2 regions of the Stenotrophomonas sp. STEN008 genome follow, and region 2 is predicted to be linked to the other one. Evidence: riboswitches for the same ligand, from Rfam matches in the RefSeq annotation. Region 2 holds a riboswitch; the other holds the start of a gene.
The links. A riboswitch is a leader RNA that binds a small molecule or an ion and turns the genes downstream of it on or off. The one in region 2 is predicted to bind cobalamin.

Region 1: it holds a riboswitch for cobalamin, as region 2 does, so the genes downstream of both, metE (5-methyltetrahydropteroyltriglutamate--homocysteine S-methyltransferase) here and btuB (TonB-dependent vitamin B12 receptor) in region 2, are expected to answer to the same signal.

Annotation. Positions count from the first base shown of each region.
Region 1 is NZ_JBRRET010000057.1:11,811-19,298, reverse strand. It holds gene ACVOME_RS17730 (patatin-like phospholipase family protein) at 170-2,017, opposite strand; cobalamin riboswitch at 2,159-2,388, shown strand; gene metE (5-methyltetrahydropteroyltriglutamate--homocysteine S-methyltransferase) at 2,608-4,905, shown strand; gene ACVOME_RS17720 (epoxyqueuosine reductase QueH) at 4,969-5,640, shown strand; gene pncA (bifunctional nicotinamidase/pyrazinamidase) at 5,696-6,322, shown strand; gene purU (formyltetrahydrofolate deformylase) at 6,345-7,196, opposite strand; gene ACVOME_RS17705 (LysR family transcriptional regulator) at 7,310-7,488, shown strand, end outside.
Region 2 is NZ_JBRRET010000058.1:5,739-13,226, forward strand. It holds gene ACVOME_RS17760 (LysR family transcriptional regulator) at 1-70, shown strand, start outside; gene gph (phosphoglycolate phosphatase) at 133-801, shown strand; gene btuB (TonB-dependent vitamin B12 receptor) at 829-2,670, opposite strand; cobalamin riboswitch at 2,787-3,006, opposite strand; gene ACVOME_RS17775 (histidine phosphatase family protein) at 3,159-3,737, shown strand; gene ACVOME_RS17780 (TfoX/Sxy family protein) at 3,753-4,115, opposite strand; gene ACVOME_RS17785 (GAF domain-containing protein) at 4,112-4,594, opposite strand; gene bioD (dethiobiotin synthase) at 4,662-5,348, shown strand; gene ACVOME_RS17795 (aminotransferase-like domain-containing protein) at 5,383-6,825, opposite strand; gene msrA (peptide-methionine (S)-S-oxide reductase MsrA) at 6,978-7,488, opposite strand, start outside.

The DNA.
Region 1 (7,488 bases), on a different contig from region 2:
AGATCTCCGCAAGCTGTCAGAACGACGCATTGCCCTGGTGGGTGTCGACCTTGGTCGACACGAACCCTGGCGATGAGCCACCGCAGGGATCAGATCGTGCCGACCAAGGTGGGCACCCACCAGACAAGGTCGGCACCCGCCGGAACAGTTCAATCGGCTGCGGCAGCGGTCAGTAGATCGGCGTCACCTTCATCTGCGGCAGCGGCCGTGGTGCGCCGTCGGTGAGGTCCGGGCCGAGATCCTCCCAGCTGCGGCCCTGCTCCACCATCAGCCCCCACAACTGCTGTGACGCCAGCCGCTTGTCCTCCGAGCCCAGCTTGTACGACGGTGGCGACGGCACGCCGGCAGCCACCATCGTGTACGCCGCCCGATAGGCCAGCACCTGCTGCGCGGGATCGTCGGTACGCGCCACTTCCAGCGTGTAACGCTGGTAGGCCGAGGCCAGGTTGCGCCAGCGGATCCAGTAGTGATTCTCGAAGGAGAACGCGCAGAAGCGCGCACCGGCCAGGCTGCCCTTGTCGGCGATGCGGGTCAGTACCTCCTGCGGCATGTCCAGGTTCATGCCGCCCTCATCACCCTGCAGGGTCACGTGCACGATGCGGTCGCGATAGCCCGGAGCACGCGCCTGCAGCAGGTCGCGCCAGTTCTGCATGGTTGCCACCACCGCGAACAGGAAACGGCCAAGCTCGCCGGCGGCCACCGGCGCGGCGATGGACTGGTAGGTGCGTTGCCAGCCATGACGGTTTTCGCTGGGCAGGAACACCGATCGCTCCAGCGCCTGCCGTGCATTGCCGCCGGAGCTGACCTCCTCCGCATGCTGTGGATAGACCAGGTTGATGGCGAAGGTCGGCCAGCGCGGAAGCGCCGCGTCGAACAGATGGATCGGGAAGTTGCTGCTGATGCCCCCATCGGAGAACCAGCAGATCCGGAAGGCGGTGATCACCGGGCCGCAGGCCTGGCCGGCACTGGTCAGCCCCTCCATGCTGTCGGCCACGTTGTGTTCCGGATCGGAGGCGGTCGCTCCAGGCTCGCAGCGGCGCTCGCGGCGCGAGGGCTCATGCAGCGGCACTGCGCTGATCAGCAACGGGAAACTCAGGCTCATCCGCGTTGCCACCAGTACCGGCAGCTGCGGCCCCTGCGGCAGGCGGTAATAGAGTCGTCCATCCACGCCCAGCGGCGGACCCGCATGGTTGACCAGCCACTGCACCACGCTGGCCGGGAACAGCTGGTCGAACTCTTCGCGCAGGAACCAGAACTGCGCGCCGCCCAGCGGCAGCGTGCGGGGTTCGTTGTGCGATACGCAGGTGGTGATCATCTGCAGGGTGATGGCATGCGGGCTGTCCGGCTCGTCGGCATAGCGCGGCGCATCGTGCAGGTCGGCAAAGGTAAGCGGCACATCGGCCGGCTTGCCTGACAGCTGCTGCAGGCAGCCGTGCAGCCATTCCGTCAACGCCGGCCGGCGCGCGTCGCTGCCGAGGCCGCTGCACAGGCCCAGCAGATTGCGTCGTGCCACCCGCGCGACCCGCAGCGCGGCCCCGGCCACGCCAGCGCCGTAGGCGCACAGCAGGGACGGCAGCAACGTTGCCGCCACTCCACTCCAGCCGCCGCCCCACGCGCCCAGCGCAAGCAGCAATGCCAGCGACACCAGCACTTCCAGCGGCGCGATCTGGAACACGGCGATGGCCAGGCACAGCTGCTTGCGGGGCCAGCCTGCATTGCCGGTCAGCACCACCAGCAGCCGATAGGCTGCACGCGCGCCGCGCGCCGGCTGGAACAGACCGTAGATGAACCCGCGCCGCGACAGCTGCGCCGACACCGCCGACAATCCACCGTACCCGGCATCGCCGGGCAGCGACTCGCCCGCCTGCTGGCGGCGATCACCATAGGCCGCCGCCGCCGCCACCGCGGCGGCGATGGCGCCTGCCGAGGTGCCACCGATGCTCTTGAAGCGATACTCGCGCGCCAGCGCCAGTACCGCATTGGGGTACACGATGCCGCTGGTGATGCCACCTTTCATGACCAGATCGCAGTACTTCGCCGCCACACGTCACCTCCCGTCCGTCGGTTCCCAGTATCGCAAGCCGGCCTCTCACGGCCTGAGAAAGGTGCCACATCCCGGTGGTGTGATGCCGGGCCTTGACCATTGCTGCCAACCGGCCTACCTTGTGCACGCCGAAGGTATTCATCTCTTCATGCGAATGAAGGGATGAATTTAAACGGGAATCCGGTGAAGGCGCTTCGCGCGCCCATTCCGGAGCTGCCCCGCAGCGGTGAATGGAAACGAATCCTGCCAACAGCACTGGGCTCGCGCCTGGGAAGCGGCAGGTAGTAGGTGGGCTGCGGCCCGCGTCCAACAGCCCGAATACCGGCCCCGGCCGGGGGACACGACCGTCCCCTGACTCGACCTGGAATCTCCGCGGGGAGGTTGCCGGGGCCGTCGTCGTCCTGCGCCTGCAGGGTGCGCGGCCACGTGCGTCCTTTTCACGGCATCCGGTTCGCCCGCGGGGGCGAAGGTCGCTGGCAAGACGCCCGTGGGCCGGCAACGGCACGCGTCGTCCTGCGGTTCCTTCGTTCCTCAATGCCGATATGCAATGAGGACACGCTGCAATGACCACTGTTACCAACCTGGGCTTTCCCCGCATCGGCGCCAAGCGCGAACTGAAGCGGGCGCTCGAACGCCACTGGGCCGGCGAGGACGACGCCGCCACCCTGCAGGCCACCGCCGCGGCGCTGCGTGCCCGGCACTGGCAGCTGCAGATCGAGGCCGGCGTCGATGTACCGCCGAGCAACGACTTCAGCCTGTACGACCAGGTGCTCGACACCGCATGGCTGTTCGATGCCATTCCCGAACGCTACCGCGAACTGGCCGCGCACGATCCACTGGCCGCCTACTTCGCCACGGCCCGTGGCCTGCAGCGCGATGGCATCGACCTGCGCGCGCTGGAGATGACCAAGTGGTTCGACACCAACTATCACTATCTGGTGCCGGAACTGCACGCGGGCCAGGCCTTCGCCCTGCGCGGTGACAAGCCGCTGGCCGAGTTCAACGAGGCCAGGGCGCTGGGCATCCACACCCGTCCGGTGCTGCTGGGGCCGGTGAGCTTCCTGCTGCTGTCCAAGACCACCGACGGCAGCGCCGCACTGGACCTGCTGGATGCCCTGCTGCCGGCCTATGTGCAGCTGCTCGGCCAGCTGGCCGACGCCGGTGCGGATTGGGTGCAGCTGGATGAGCCGCTGCTGGTGCAGGATCTCGACGCCGATGCGCAGGCAGCCTATGAGCGCGCCTATGCCCGGTTGGCCACGGCACGGCGTCCGAAACTGCTGGTCGCGACCTATTTCGGTGCGCTCGAGGACAACCTGGCGTTGGCCACCGGCCTGCCGGTGGACGGACTGCACGTGGACCTGGTGCGCGCGCCGGAGCAGCTGGACGCCGTGTTGAAGGCGCTGCCGGCCGAGCGCGTGCTGTCGGCCGGCCTGGTCAACGGCCGCAACATCTGGCGCACCCATCTGGACAACGCACTGATCCTGGCCCGGTTTGCCCAGGTGGACCGCGGCGCCGACCGGCTCTGGCTGGCACCGTCCTGTTCCCTGCTGCACACGCCCGTGGATCTTGCGCTGGAAAAGAAGCTTGATGACGAACTGAAGGGCTGGCTGGCGTTCTCCCGGCAGAAGCTTCAGGAACTGCGCCTGCTGGCCGACGCGCTCGATGGCAGGGCGGATGCGGAAGCAGGCCTGGCTGCCAACCGCGCTGCACTGGAGGGGCGTCGTCGCTCGCCACGCGTGCACAACCCGGCCGTGGCCGCACGCCTAGCCGCGCTGACCGTGGCCGATGCGCAGCGGCACACCGCCTACCCGCAGCGCCGCATCGCACAGCATGCGGCGCTGCAGCTGCCGCTGCTGCCCACCACCACGATCGGTTCCTTCCCGCAGACGCTGGAGGTGCGCGAGGCACGCGCCCGGCACAAGTCCGGCAAGCTGGGCCTGGCCGAGTACGAGGCCTTCCTGGAACAGCAGACCGCGCATGCGGTACGCGTGCAGGAAGCGCTGGGCCTGGACGTGCTGGTCCACGGCGAGTTCGAGCGCAACGACATGGTCGAGTACTTCGGCGAGCAGCTGGAAGGCTTCGCCTTCACCGGCAACGGCTGGGTGCAGAGCTATGGCTCGCGCTGCGTCAAACCGCCGGTGATCTTCGGCGACGTCAGCCGCCCGCAGCCGATGACGGTGCGCTGGTCCAGTTACGCGCAATCGCTCACCGACAAGCCGATGAAGGGCATGCTGACCGGTCCGGTGACGGTACTGCAGTGGTCGTTCGTGCGCGACGACCAGGAACGCGATGTGACCTGCCGGCAGATCGCGCTGGCCCTGCGGGACGAAGTGCAGGACCTGGAAGCAGCCGGCATCGGCGTGATCCAGGTGGACGAGCCGGCCATCCGCGAGGGGTTGCCGTTGCGCCGCGCCCACTGGCGCGCCTACCTGGACTGGGCGGTGGAATCGTTCCGCATCAGTACCAGCGGCGTGCGCGATGCCACCCAGATCCACACCCACATGTGCTATTCGGAGTTCAACGACATCATCCACTCGGTCGCAGCGATGGACGCGGACGTGATCTCGATCGAGACCTCACGCTCGCGCATGGAACTGCTGGATGCCTTCGTGAAGTTCAACTATCCCAACGAGATCGGCCCGGGCGTGTATGACATCCACTCCCCCCGCGTGCCGGACAAGGCGGAGATGGTGGACCTGCTGCGTAAGGCGCTGGCCGTGCTGAAGCCGGAGCAGCTGTGGGTCAACCCGGACTGCGGGCTGAAGACCCGTGGCTGGCCGGAAACCCGCGCTGCACTGCAGGCACTGGTTGCCGCCGCAGTGGAACTGCGTGCCGAGCACGCCGACGCCCGCGTCGCCTGACCTGTCTCTCCACCCCGATGCACGGGCCGCCGCCGTTGCCGGCGGTCCGTGCGGTACCTGATGATGACCGAGCTCCAACGCCCCACCCTGTCCCTGCCCGCCGACGGCAAGCGCCTGCTGCTGCATTCGTGCTGTGCGCCCTGCTCCGGCGAAGTGATGGAGGCGATCACCGCCTCCGGGATCGACTACGCGATCTTCTTCTACAACCCCAACATCCATCCGGTGAAGGAATACGAGCTCCGCAAGCAGGAGAACATCCGCTTCGCCGAGCAGCATGGCGTCCCCTTCATCGACTGCGACTACGACACCGACAACTGGTTCAGCCGCGCGCGCGGCATGGAGAACGAACCCGAGCGCGGCATCCGCTGCACGATGTGCTTCGACATGCGCTTCGAGCGCACGGCGCTGTACGCGCATGAGCACGGCTACGACACCATCAGCTCGTCGCTGGGCATCTCGCGCTGGAAGAACATGGCGCAGATCAATGACTGCGGCATCCGCGCCGCGGCGCGCTACGAGGGCCTGCAGTACTGGGATTACAACTGGCGCAAGGGCGGTGGTGCCAGCCGCATGATCGAGATCAGCAAGCGCGAGCGGTTCTACCAGCAGGAGTACTGTGGCTGCGTGTACTCGCTGCGCGATGCCAACCGGCACCGCCGGGAGACCGGCCGCGAGCGGATCCGGATCGGGCTGCTGTATTACGACCAGGACAACGAAACGCCGCAGGGCGATTGACGTGTGGCGAGGGGGCGGCCACGCTGGTCGCCTCTTCCGCCGCGCTGGAACGTCCATGCTCACCCTGCCCGCCACTGTCGCCCTGCTGGTGATCGATCTGCAGCCGGACTTCATGCCCGGTGGCGCGCTGGCCTGTGACCGCGGCGATGCGCTGGTCGCGCCGATCGCGCAGCTGCTGGCGCAGCGCCGCTACCGCACCGTAGTGGCCACCCAGGACTGGCATCCCGCGGACCATGCTTCGTTCGCCAGCCAGCACCCCGGCCATCGTCCGTTCGAAACGATCCTGCTGCATGCGCAACCGCAGACCCTGTGGCCGGACCACTGCGTGCAGGGCAGCGCCGGTGCCGCCCTGCATCCGCAGGTGGACTGGAACATGGCCGACCTGATCCTGCGCAAGGGCACCCGCCAGCAGGTGGATTCCTACAGCGCCTTCCGCGAGAACCACGGCCCCGATGGCGGGCGCCCCGCCACCGGCCTGGCCGGCTGGCTGCATGAGCGCGGCATCGACGAGGTGCACGTCTGTGGCCTGGCCCGCGACTACTGCGTGCTGTGGAGCGCGCAGGACGCAGCCACGTCCCGCTTCAGGGTGAAATTCCTCTGGGACCTGACCCGGCCGGTGACCGAGGCCAACGACGGGATGGTGCGCGAAGCACTGGGCACTGCGGGGATCGGGATCCTCTGACGCACGTCCGGCCGGGCAGGTATCAGCGGAACACCACCGTGCGGTGCCCGTTGAGCAGGATGCGGTGCTCCACATGGCGGCGCACGGCACGCGCCAGCACCTGCGATTCGGTATCGCTGCCCAGGCGTACCAGGTCGCGCGGCGTCATCGCATGATCGACCCGGGCCACGTCCTGTTCGATGATCGGACCTTCGTCCAGATCCTCGGTGACATAGTGCGCGGTGGCGCCGATGATCTTGACCCCGCGCGCGTGCGCCTGGTGATAGGGCTGCGCGCCCTTGAAGCTGGGCAGGAAGCTGTGATGGATGTTGATCGCCCGGCCGGCCAGCGCGCGGCACAGGGTGGGTGAAAGAATCTGCATGTAGCGCGCCAGCACCACCAGGTCGATACGCTCGTGTTCGACCAGATCGATGATCTGCTGTTCCTGCACCGCACGCGTATCCGCGTTCACCGGCAGATGGTGGAACGGCACGCCGTAGGACGCAGCCAGCGGTGCGAAATCGGCATGGTTGGACACCACTGCCGCGATATCCACTTTCAGCTGCCCGCTGTGCGCACGGAACAGCAGGTCATTCAGGCAGTGCCCCTGCTTGCTGACCAGCACCAGCAGGCGCGCACGACGCCGACCGTCCTGCAGCTGCCAGTCCATGTCGAACTCGCGGGCCAGTGCTGCCATGGACGCATGTACCGTGTCCAGGGGCAGGCTGGCGTCGCGGTCGAAATGCACGCGCAGGAAGAACCGGCCGCTTTCCTCGTCGCCGAACTGCTGGGCGTCGAGGATGTTGCAGCCATGATCGAACAACAGGCCCGACACGCGGTAGACGATGCCGGTACGGTCGGGGCAGGACAGGGTGAGGATGGAATCGGGTCGCATCCTGCAAGTGTAGGGCAGCACCCCGCCCGCGTGATCCATTGTCACCGATGCAACGAACCACTTCGGACAGTTCCAAGTGATCGTGGCGGGCTTTCGTGGCACGCTGGCGGGTCATGAACCTGTTGCAGCTGATCCGCAGCTTCACCCGCACCGCAGACACCGGCAGTATTGCCGCTGCGGCCCGCAGCCTTGGCATCAGCGCCACCGCCGTCGGCCAGAACATCCATCGCCTGGAGGCACACCTGGGCGTGCGCCTGCTGAACCGCAGCACGCGCCAGCTGGCGCTGAGCGA
Region 2 (7,488 bases):
GGGCGAGTGCTTCGCCAGCCCGGCCTTCCAGGATCTGGACTGGCGACCGGCGCGTGTGGAACCTGCATGACATCCCGGTGCGATGCGCACACGGCATACAATGAGCGGCCCCACGTCGTACAGGTGCGTTGCGTGTCGTATCCCTATCCGCTGGTCGTATTCGACCTCGATGGCACGCTGGTCGACAGCGCCGCCGATATCGCCGAAGCCCTGAACCGCACGCTGGAGGACATCGGCCTGGCCCGTGTGCCGGAAGCCACCGTGCTGGGCTGGATTGGCGACGGTGTCCGCCGGTTGGTCGAGCAGGCCGTGCATGCCGCAGGGCGGCAGGTCGATCTGGCCGAGGTTATGCCGGTGTTCATGGTGCATTACCGTGAGTGCCTGCTGCGCAGCCCACGCCTGTTCGACGGTGTGGCGGAAGCACTGGCGCAGCTGCGGGAACGCGCTGTGCCGCTGGCCATCTGCACCAACAAGCCTGCAGCGCTGGTGCCGCCGCTGCTGCAGCATCTGGGCATCGGCGATGCGTTCGCGCTGGTGCTGGGCGGCGATTCGCTGCCGCAGCGAAAGCCCAGCGGCGAACCACTGCGCCACATCGCGGCACACTTCGGCGTGCCGGTGGATGCATGCCTGATGGTGGGTGATTCGTTGACCGATTACCGCGCGGCGGAAGACGCGGGAATGCCGATCGTGCTGGTGCGCTACGGTTATCCGCGTGGCCTGGACCTGGCCGCCGCAGCTGCGGTGGCGGTGATCGACGATCTGCGCGAACTGCCGGGCCTGGCCGCGCGCATCCCGGTATAGCGCCGGGCCTGCGCCCGGCGCGCCTGCTCATTTCGGCTGGTAGCGCACGCTCAGCTGATACTCGCGGCCCGGCTGGTTGAACCACGCCACGGTCTCGTACCTGCGGTCGAACACATTGGTTGCCCGGGCCAGCAGCGACCACGATGGCGTGAGCGCGTACTCGGCGCGCAGATCCAACGTGCCATAGCCGCCGACCTTCACCGTGTTGGCGGCATCGTCATAGCGCTTGCCCGCACCCTGTACGGTCAGGCCGGCACGGAATGCGCCGAAGCGGCGATCCACATCCAGCCGTGCCGTCTGCTGTGCACGGCGCGGCAGCCAGTTGTCGAACTGGCTGCTGCCGTTCGTGCGGTTGCGCGGGTCGGTGTAGCTCAGCTGTGCAGCGATGTCGAAGCCGGCCAGCACGACGCTGCCGGTCAGTTCGGCACCACGGATGCGCGCCTTCTCCACCTGCTGCATCCTGAAGGTCGCTGCATCGTAGGTGATCAGGTCATCGATGCGGGTCTCGTACACATCCAGACCCCAGCGCCAGCCCTGGCCCTGCCGCGAAATGCCCAGGTTGGCGCTCTTCGACTTCTCAGGATCCAGTGTCGGCACGCCGCTCCACGGGTCATACAGGTCACTGAAGGTGGGTGCCTTGAAGGCCGTGCCGTAGCTGGCGTTGATGCGCAGGCCGTGATCCAGCTCCATCGCCCAGCCGATGCTGCCGGTGGCATGGTTGCCGAACTGCTGGTTGTCGTCGTTGCGCGCGCTGGCCTGCAACTGGTGCCGGCCGAAGCGCCCCTGGTACTGCACGAACACACCGGTGTTGCGACGGCTGTCGACACGATAGCCGGCACTGCTGCCGTCCAGGTTGTCCTCACTCCAGTCCACACCGGCACTCAGCAGCTGGCCTTCGGCCACGCCGAAGTCGCCCTGCAGCGACGCGCTGTCACGATGCGTCTGCGCGCTGCCATGCACGCCGTCCGCGCCGACGTTGTCCGATTCGTTGTCACTGCGACCGACGTTGGCGGTCAGCACCAGCCGTTCGGCCGGCGTGTAGCGGACCTTGCCGGACAGTACCTGCTGGCGCGTCTCGGAGTAGTTGTAGTAGCCGTCGTAGTGGTTCTGGCCGTCGGCGCGCAGCGCGCTGCCCTCCACCGTCCACTGCTCGTTGAAGTTGTAGCCGCCGCGCAGGCTCTTGGAGAGGTTGCGGTAGCCGTCGCGGTCGGGTTCGTCGGCGAAGCAGCCGGTGAACAGCGTGGCTGAGCCCCGGCAGGCATCGATGCCATCGGAATGCTGGTAGGCGATGTCGGCGCCGAACCAGCCGCGTTCGCTGCTGCCACCGATGCCGCCGCTGGCCTCACGCAGGCCATTGCTACCCCCGCCCAGCTGCAGATGTGGCGCGAAGTCGCCCTGGTTGCGGCGGGTGAAGATCTGGATCACACCGCCGATGGCGTCGGCGCCATACAGGCTGGACTGCGGGCCGCGCACGATCTCCACGCGTTCGATCTGCGCCAGCGGCAGGTCCTGGATCATCGCCAGGCCGAGATCGGCGCTGTTGATGCGCACGCCGTCGACCAGCACCACCGTGTGGCCGGAGTTGGTGCCGCGCAGGAACAGCGAGCTCTGCTTGCCCAGGCCGCCGGCGTTGGTGAGGTTGATGCCGGCGCGGCCACGCAGCAGGTCCTGCAGCGAAGTGGCCTGGCTGGACTCGATCTGCGTCCGGTCGATCACCTGCGCAGGCGCGATGCTGTCCTGCAGGGCGATGGGGGTGCGGGTGGCCGTGACCAGGATGGGATCGAGCGCGCGGGCGCCATCATCGGCCTGGGCCAATGCGGGCAGGGCGGCCAATACGGCCAGGGAAAGCAATCGGGACTGCAGCTTCATCGGGGGACTCCAGGTGCCACGCACGCCCGCGTGGCGAAGGGGAGGAGCCGCGGAGGCAGGCAAGCGCCGATGCCGCAGGCAGTGCTGCGGACATCCAGCGCCATGCCCACCGCATCGCGACCTGAGGCTTCCGGGCCGGTCTCCGGGCTTGCCGCCGGGTGGCGCGAGGCCACCGTCCAGGCGCCTTCCCATGCTGTTGGCACAGTGGCGGTTGCCTGGAACTGACGTGCTTACCGTTGCGGGGGCAGCGCCGGCATGGCGTGGGTTCACGCGTCACCGGCTTCCCGTTTCAACCTGCCGGCCATGCCGCAGGTCACCTGGAAGTGCGCGCAGTCTACGGCATCGGCATGCCCGGTGCGGCGCATATGCGGCAATGTCTGTGGAGCTGATGATCCCCAGCCACTAGAATTGCTGCTTGATCCCGTGGTGCCGTTGCCGATGTCCGCCCGTTTTCCGCTGTCCCCGCGTTGCCTGCACAGGACGCATGCATGATCCTCGACCTGGTCCGCCACGCCGGCAACGGTCGCGACGAGTACCTCGATGGCCGCAGCGATCCACCGCAGCTGGCCCGCCTGCCACAGGAACTGGTGGAGGCCTACGCCACGCAGCCCTGGGAGCGGGTGATCAGCTCGCCCCGCCTGCGGTCACTGCACACAGCGATGGCGCTGGCCACCCCGCGCGGGCTGGACGTGGATGCAGACGAGGAGTGGGAAGAACTCGACTTCGGCGACTGGGACGGGCAGGCACTGTTCGACCTGCCGGAGCAGGCGCTGGCGGCATTCCATGCTGATCCGCATGCGTATCCGCCGCCCAACGGCGAAAGCTGGGGGCACTTCGAGCGGCGCATCGCGCGTGCGCTCGACCGCCTGCTCGACGATGACGACCCGCTGCCGACCGTCGTGGTCAGCCACGGTGGCCCGCTGCGCATGGTGCTGTCACAGGTCTGCGGCCTGCCGATGTCGCTGTGCTGGGCGCTGCGCATCGACCACGGTACGCGCCTGCGGGTCAGGCTGGAGCGTGGCGAGGCAGGCCTGGTGGGCGAGCTGCTGGAGTTGCAGCAGCCCTGATCCGGCCGGCGCCGATCAGTCCTCGTCCGCGCTTCCGGCCACGTTCTCTTCTGCGTCGTCGTCTGCGTCGAATCGCTGCTCGTGCACCGGCCCCGAGGCCGGGCCGGCCGCCTTCAGCGGGTGCGCGGCGATGCGCGCTTCGTAGTCCTGCACCAGCGCCTCGCGCTGCGGCTCGCTCAGTTCCTGCCAATGGCAGTCCAGCAGGGCGCCTTCCAGCGAGTAGAGCAGGTTCAGGCTGGGCTTGAAGCCGGCGCGCTTGACCTTGACGAAGGCACCCACCGCGCCGACGGCGGCCAGATCCTCACGGCTGCGCAGACCGACCTGGCGCAGCCACGCCGCACTTTTCGGACCGATGTTGCGCAGCTTCGGCGCACTCATCCCAGCGCCTCGACGAAGACGCGCGCGATGGCTTCCAGTCCGGCCTGGTCATCGGCATCGAAGCGACCGGTCTTCGGGCTGTCGATGTCGAAGACTCCGATCAGTTCATCGCCGCGCAGCAGCGGAACGACCAGTTCCGAGCGGGAGGCCGAGTCGCAGGCGATGTGGCCCGGAAAGGCATCGACATCGTCGACGCGCTGGGTCACGCGCTGGCGGGCCGCGGCACCACACACGCCCTTGTCCAGCGGAATGCGCACGCAGGCCGGCAGCCCCTGGAACGGGCCGACCACCAGCTCCTGGCCATCGTAGAGATAGAAACCCACCCAGTTCAGGTCGGGCAGGGCGTGGAAGACCAGCGCCGAGAGATTGGCCGCGTTGGCGATGCGGTCGGACTCTCCATGGACCAGGCCACGGGCCTGTTCAAGCAACTGGGCGTATTGTTCCGGCTTGCTGCCGGTAAGCGAGGCATTGGCGAACATGACCGCAGTCTAGCAAGCGTGCCGGGCCAGCGATAATGCACGCTCTGTTGCCCCGCTGGAGCCTTTGATGCCGTTGCCCGCTGCCCTGCCATCCGCGCTGTTCGTCACCGGCACCGATACCGAGATCGGCAAGACGGCGGCCAGCACCGCGCTGCTGCACGCCCTGCGCCGGCGTGGCCTGCGAGCGGTCGGAATGAAGCCTGTGGCCAGTGGCAGCCAGGATCTGGGGAAGGGCCTGCGCAACGGAGATGCGCTGGCGCTGCAGGCGGCCAGTCGGCCGGTGCCGGAATACGTCGACGTGAATCCCTATGCCCTGCGGCAGCCGATCGCTCCCGAACTGGCGGCGGCCGAGGACGGGGTGGACATCGCCCTGGCACCGATCGTCGCCGCGTTCGAGCGCCTGCGTGCCACCGCCGACGTGGTGGTGGTGGAAGGCGTAGGGGGATGGCTGGCGCCGGTCTCCGTCCACCTGGACCAGCTCGACATCGTGCGGGCACTGCGTCTGCCGGTCGTGCTGGTGGTCGGCCTGCGGCTGGGCTGCGTCAACCACGCGAGGTTGACCGCGCACTCCTTGCAGGCCAGCGGCGTGGAGTGCCTGGGCTGGATCGGCAATCACATCGATCCGGCCATGCAGCGCCAGGACGAGAACGTGGCCACGCTGGTGCAGCGGTTGCCGATGCCATGCTGGGGACGGCTGCCGCACCTGCCGGGCGCCGATGCTCAGGCCCTGGCGATGCACCTGCATGAGGGCTGAGTTCCCGTAGAGCGGAGCCTGCGACCCGCTGCGATCAACCGGCCGCGAGCTCCCGCGCGAGGGCGCCCAGGCGCTCCACGGCAGCGATGAAACGTGCGTCGAAGGTCTGGCAGCACGACAGCCGCAGGCAGTGCCGGTAGCGCGGACCGCGCGAATACACCTGGCCGGGCATGAACACGATGCCCTCTTCCAGCGCCCGCTCGAACAGTGCGCGGGTGTCCACGCCCGGCAGTTCCAGCCACAGCAGGAAGCCACCCTGTGGTTCCGTGGCGCGTGTGCCAGGCGGGAAATGCTCGGCCACGAGCTGGCGCAGCCGTCCCACCTGCTCGCGATACAGGCGCCGCATGCGGTGCAGGTGATGTTCGTATCCGCTCCCTTCCAGGTACGCGGCCACGGCATCACCCAGCAGCTGCGGCTCGCCGCCCGTGGACTGGAACTTCAGCAGGGCGATGCGTTCAGCGAAGCGCCCGCCGTCGAGCCAGCCGATGCGATAGTCCGGGGCCAGCGTCTTCGAGAAACCGCCGACCACCATCACCCAGCCGTCGCGGTCAAAGGCCTTCAGCAGCGGCGCAGGTGGCTCGCAGAACTGCAGTTCCGCGTACACGGCATCCTCGATCAGCGGCAGCTGACGCGCGTTGACCAGCTCGGCAAGACGCTGCTTGGCCGCCACCGGCATGGTGCAGCCCAATGGATTGTGCACGGTCGGCATCAGCACCAGCGCGGCCAGCGGTGTGTGCTCCAGCATCGCCTCCAACGCATCGACGTCCAGGCCCTGTTGCGGATGCGTCGGCAGTTCGATGGCCTGCAGGCCCAGGTTGGCCAGCAGCGGATACAGGTTGAAGTACGACGGTGCTTCGATACCCACTGAATCGCCGGGCTGGGTCACCGCACGCAGTGCCAGCTGCAGCGCCTCCATCGCACCGTGGGTCAGCAGCAGGCGATCGCTGTGCGTGTGCAGGCCCATGCGCGGGCCGCGCCGCACGATCTGCGCAAGCAGCCGCGGCGAGCCATTGGGGCGTGCGTAGGTTTCGACCGTCTGCTGGCCGTGGCGCAATACCTGGGCGGTGTGCCGGGCCAGTTGGGCGCCAGGATAGAACTGGCGCCCGCGTGGCCCGGCGAAGGCGAGGTCCATCACCCCGGAACGGCGTTGCGCCTCCAGCACGCGTGCCATCAGCACCTGCTGCAACGGCGCGGTGGGGGCCGACGGGGTATCGCGCAGCGACCGTTGCGGCACTGACAGTCGCGGCGCCACTTCGAAACCTGCCTTTGGCCGCGGAACCACCAGGCCGGCGTCTTCCAGCTGGCGGTAGGCGGCGATCACCGTATTGAGGCTGAGCTGACGCTGTGCTGCCATCTGCCGCAGCGATGGCAGGCGGCTGCCGACCGGCAGGCGCCCTCCCTGGATGGCCTCGGCCAGCTCATCGGACAGCCGCTGGTAGCGAGGAGCGGACGCGCTGCTGCGTTGATCTGTATCCATCGGTTCCGGCCGCATCTGGTGCTGTACCCATGAGGATTCCGAGCCTAGCATGTCCTCGTCGGCAGGGCCTGATCGGTGCCCGCCGATATTTCAAGGGCGCGCGGCTGGATGGCCGCGCGCCCCTTTTTTGCATGGGTCGGCGCACCATGCAGTCAACGCATCGGCACCAGCACCGGATCCCGGCGATACAGGGCAGGGAACTGCCTGCCCAGTGCTGCCAGCTTCGGAGCGTCGTAGTAGCGGATATAGGCGGCCTGCGGATAGTTGCTCATGTAGTTCTGGTGGTAGCTCTCGGCCGGATAGAAGCGCTGGCCGCTCCCCACCTGGGTGACGATGGGCGCGCGATAGCTTCCGGCCTGGCCCAGCTGGGTGATGTAGGCACGGCTGGCCGCCTGCTGGCGGGGATCATCGACGAAGATCGCCGAGCGGTACTGGCTGCCATGGTCCGGGCCTTGCCGGTCGAGCTGGGTCGGGTCATGCACCACCGAGAAGAACACCTGCATCAGCTGGCCGTAGCTCACCTGGCGCGGGTCGTAGTCGACCTTCACCGCCTCGGCGTGGCCGGTGCGTCCGCTGCTGACACGCTCATAGCGCGCATCCGCCGCGCTGCCGCCGACGTAGCCCGAGACTGCGTTGCTCACGCCCTTGACGTGCTGGAACACG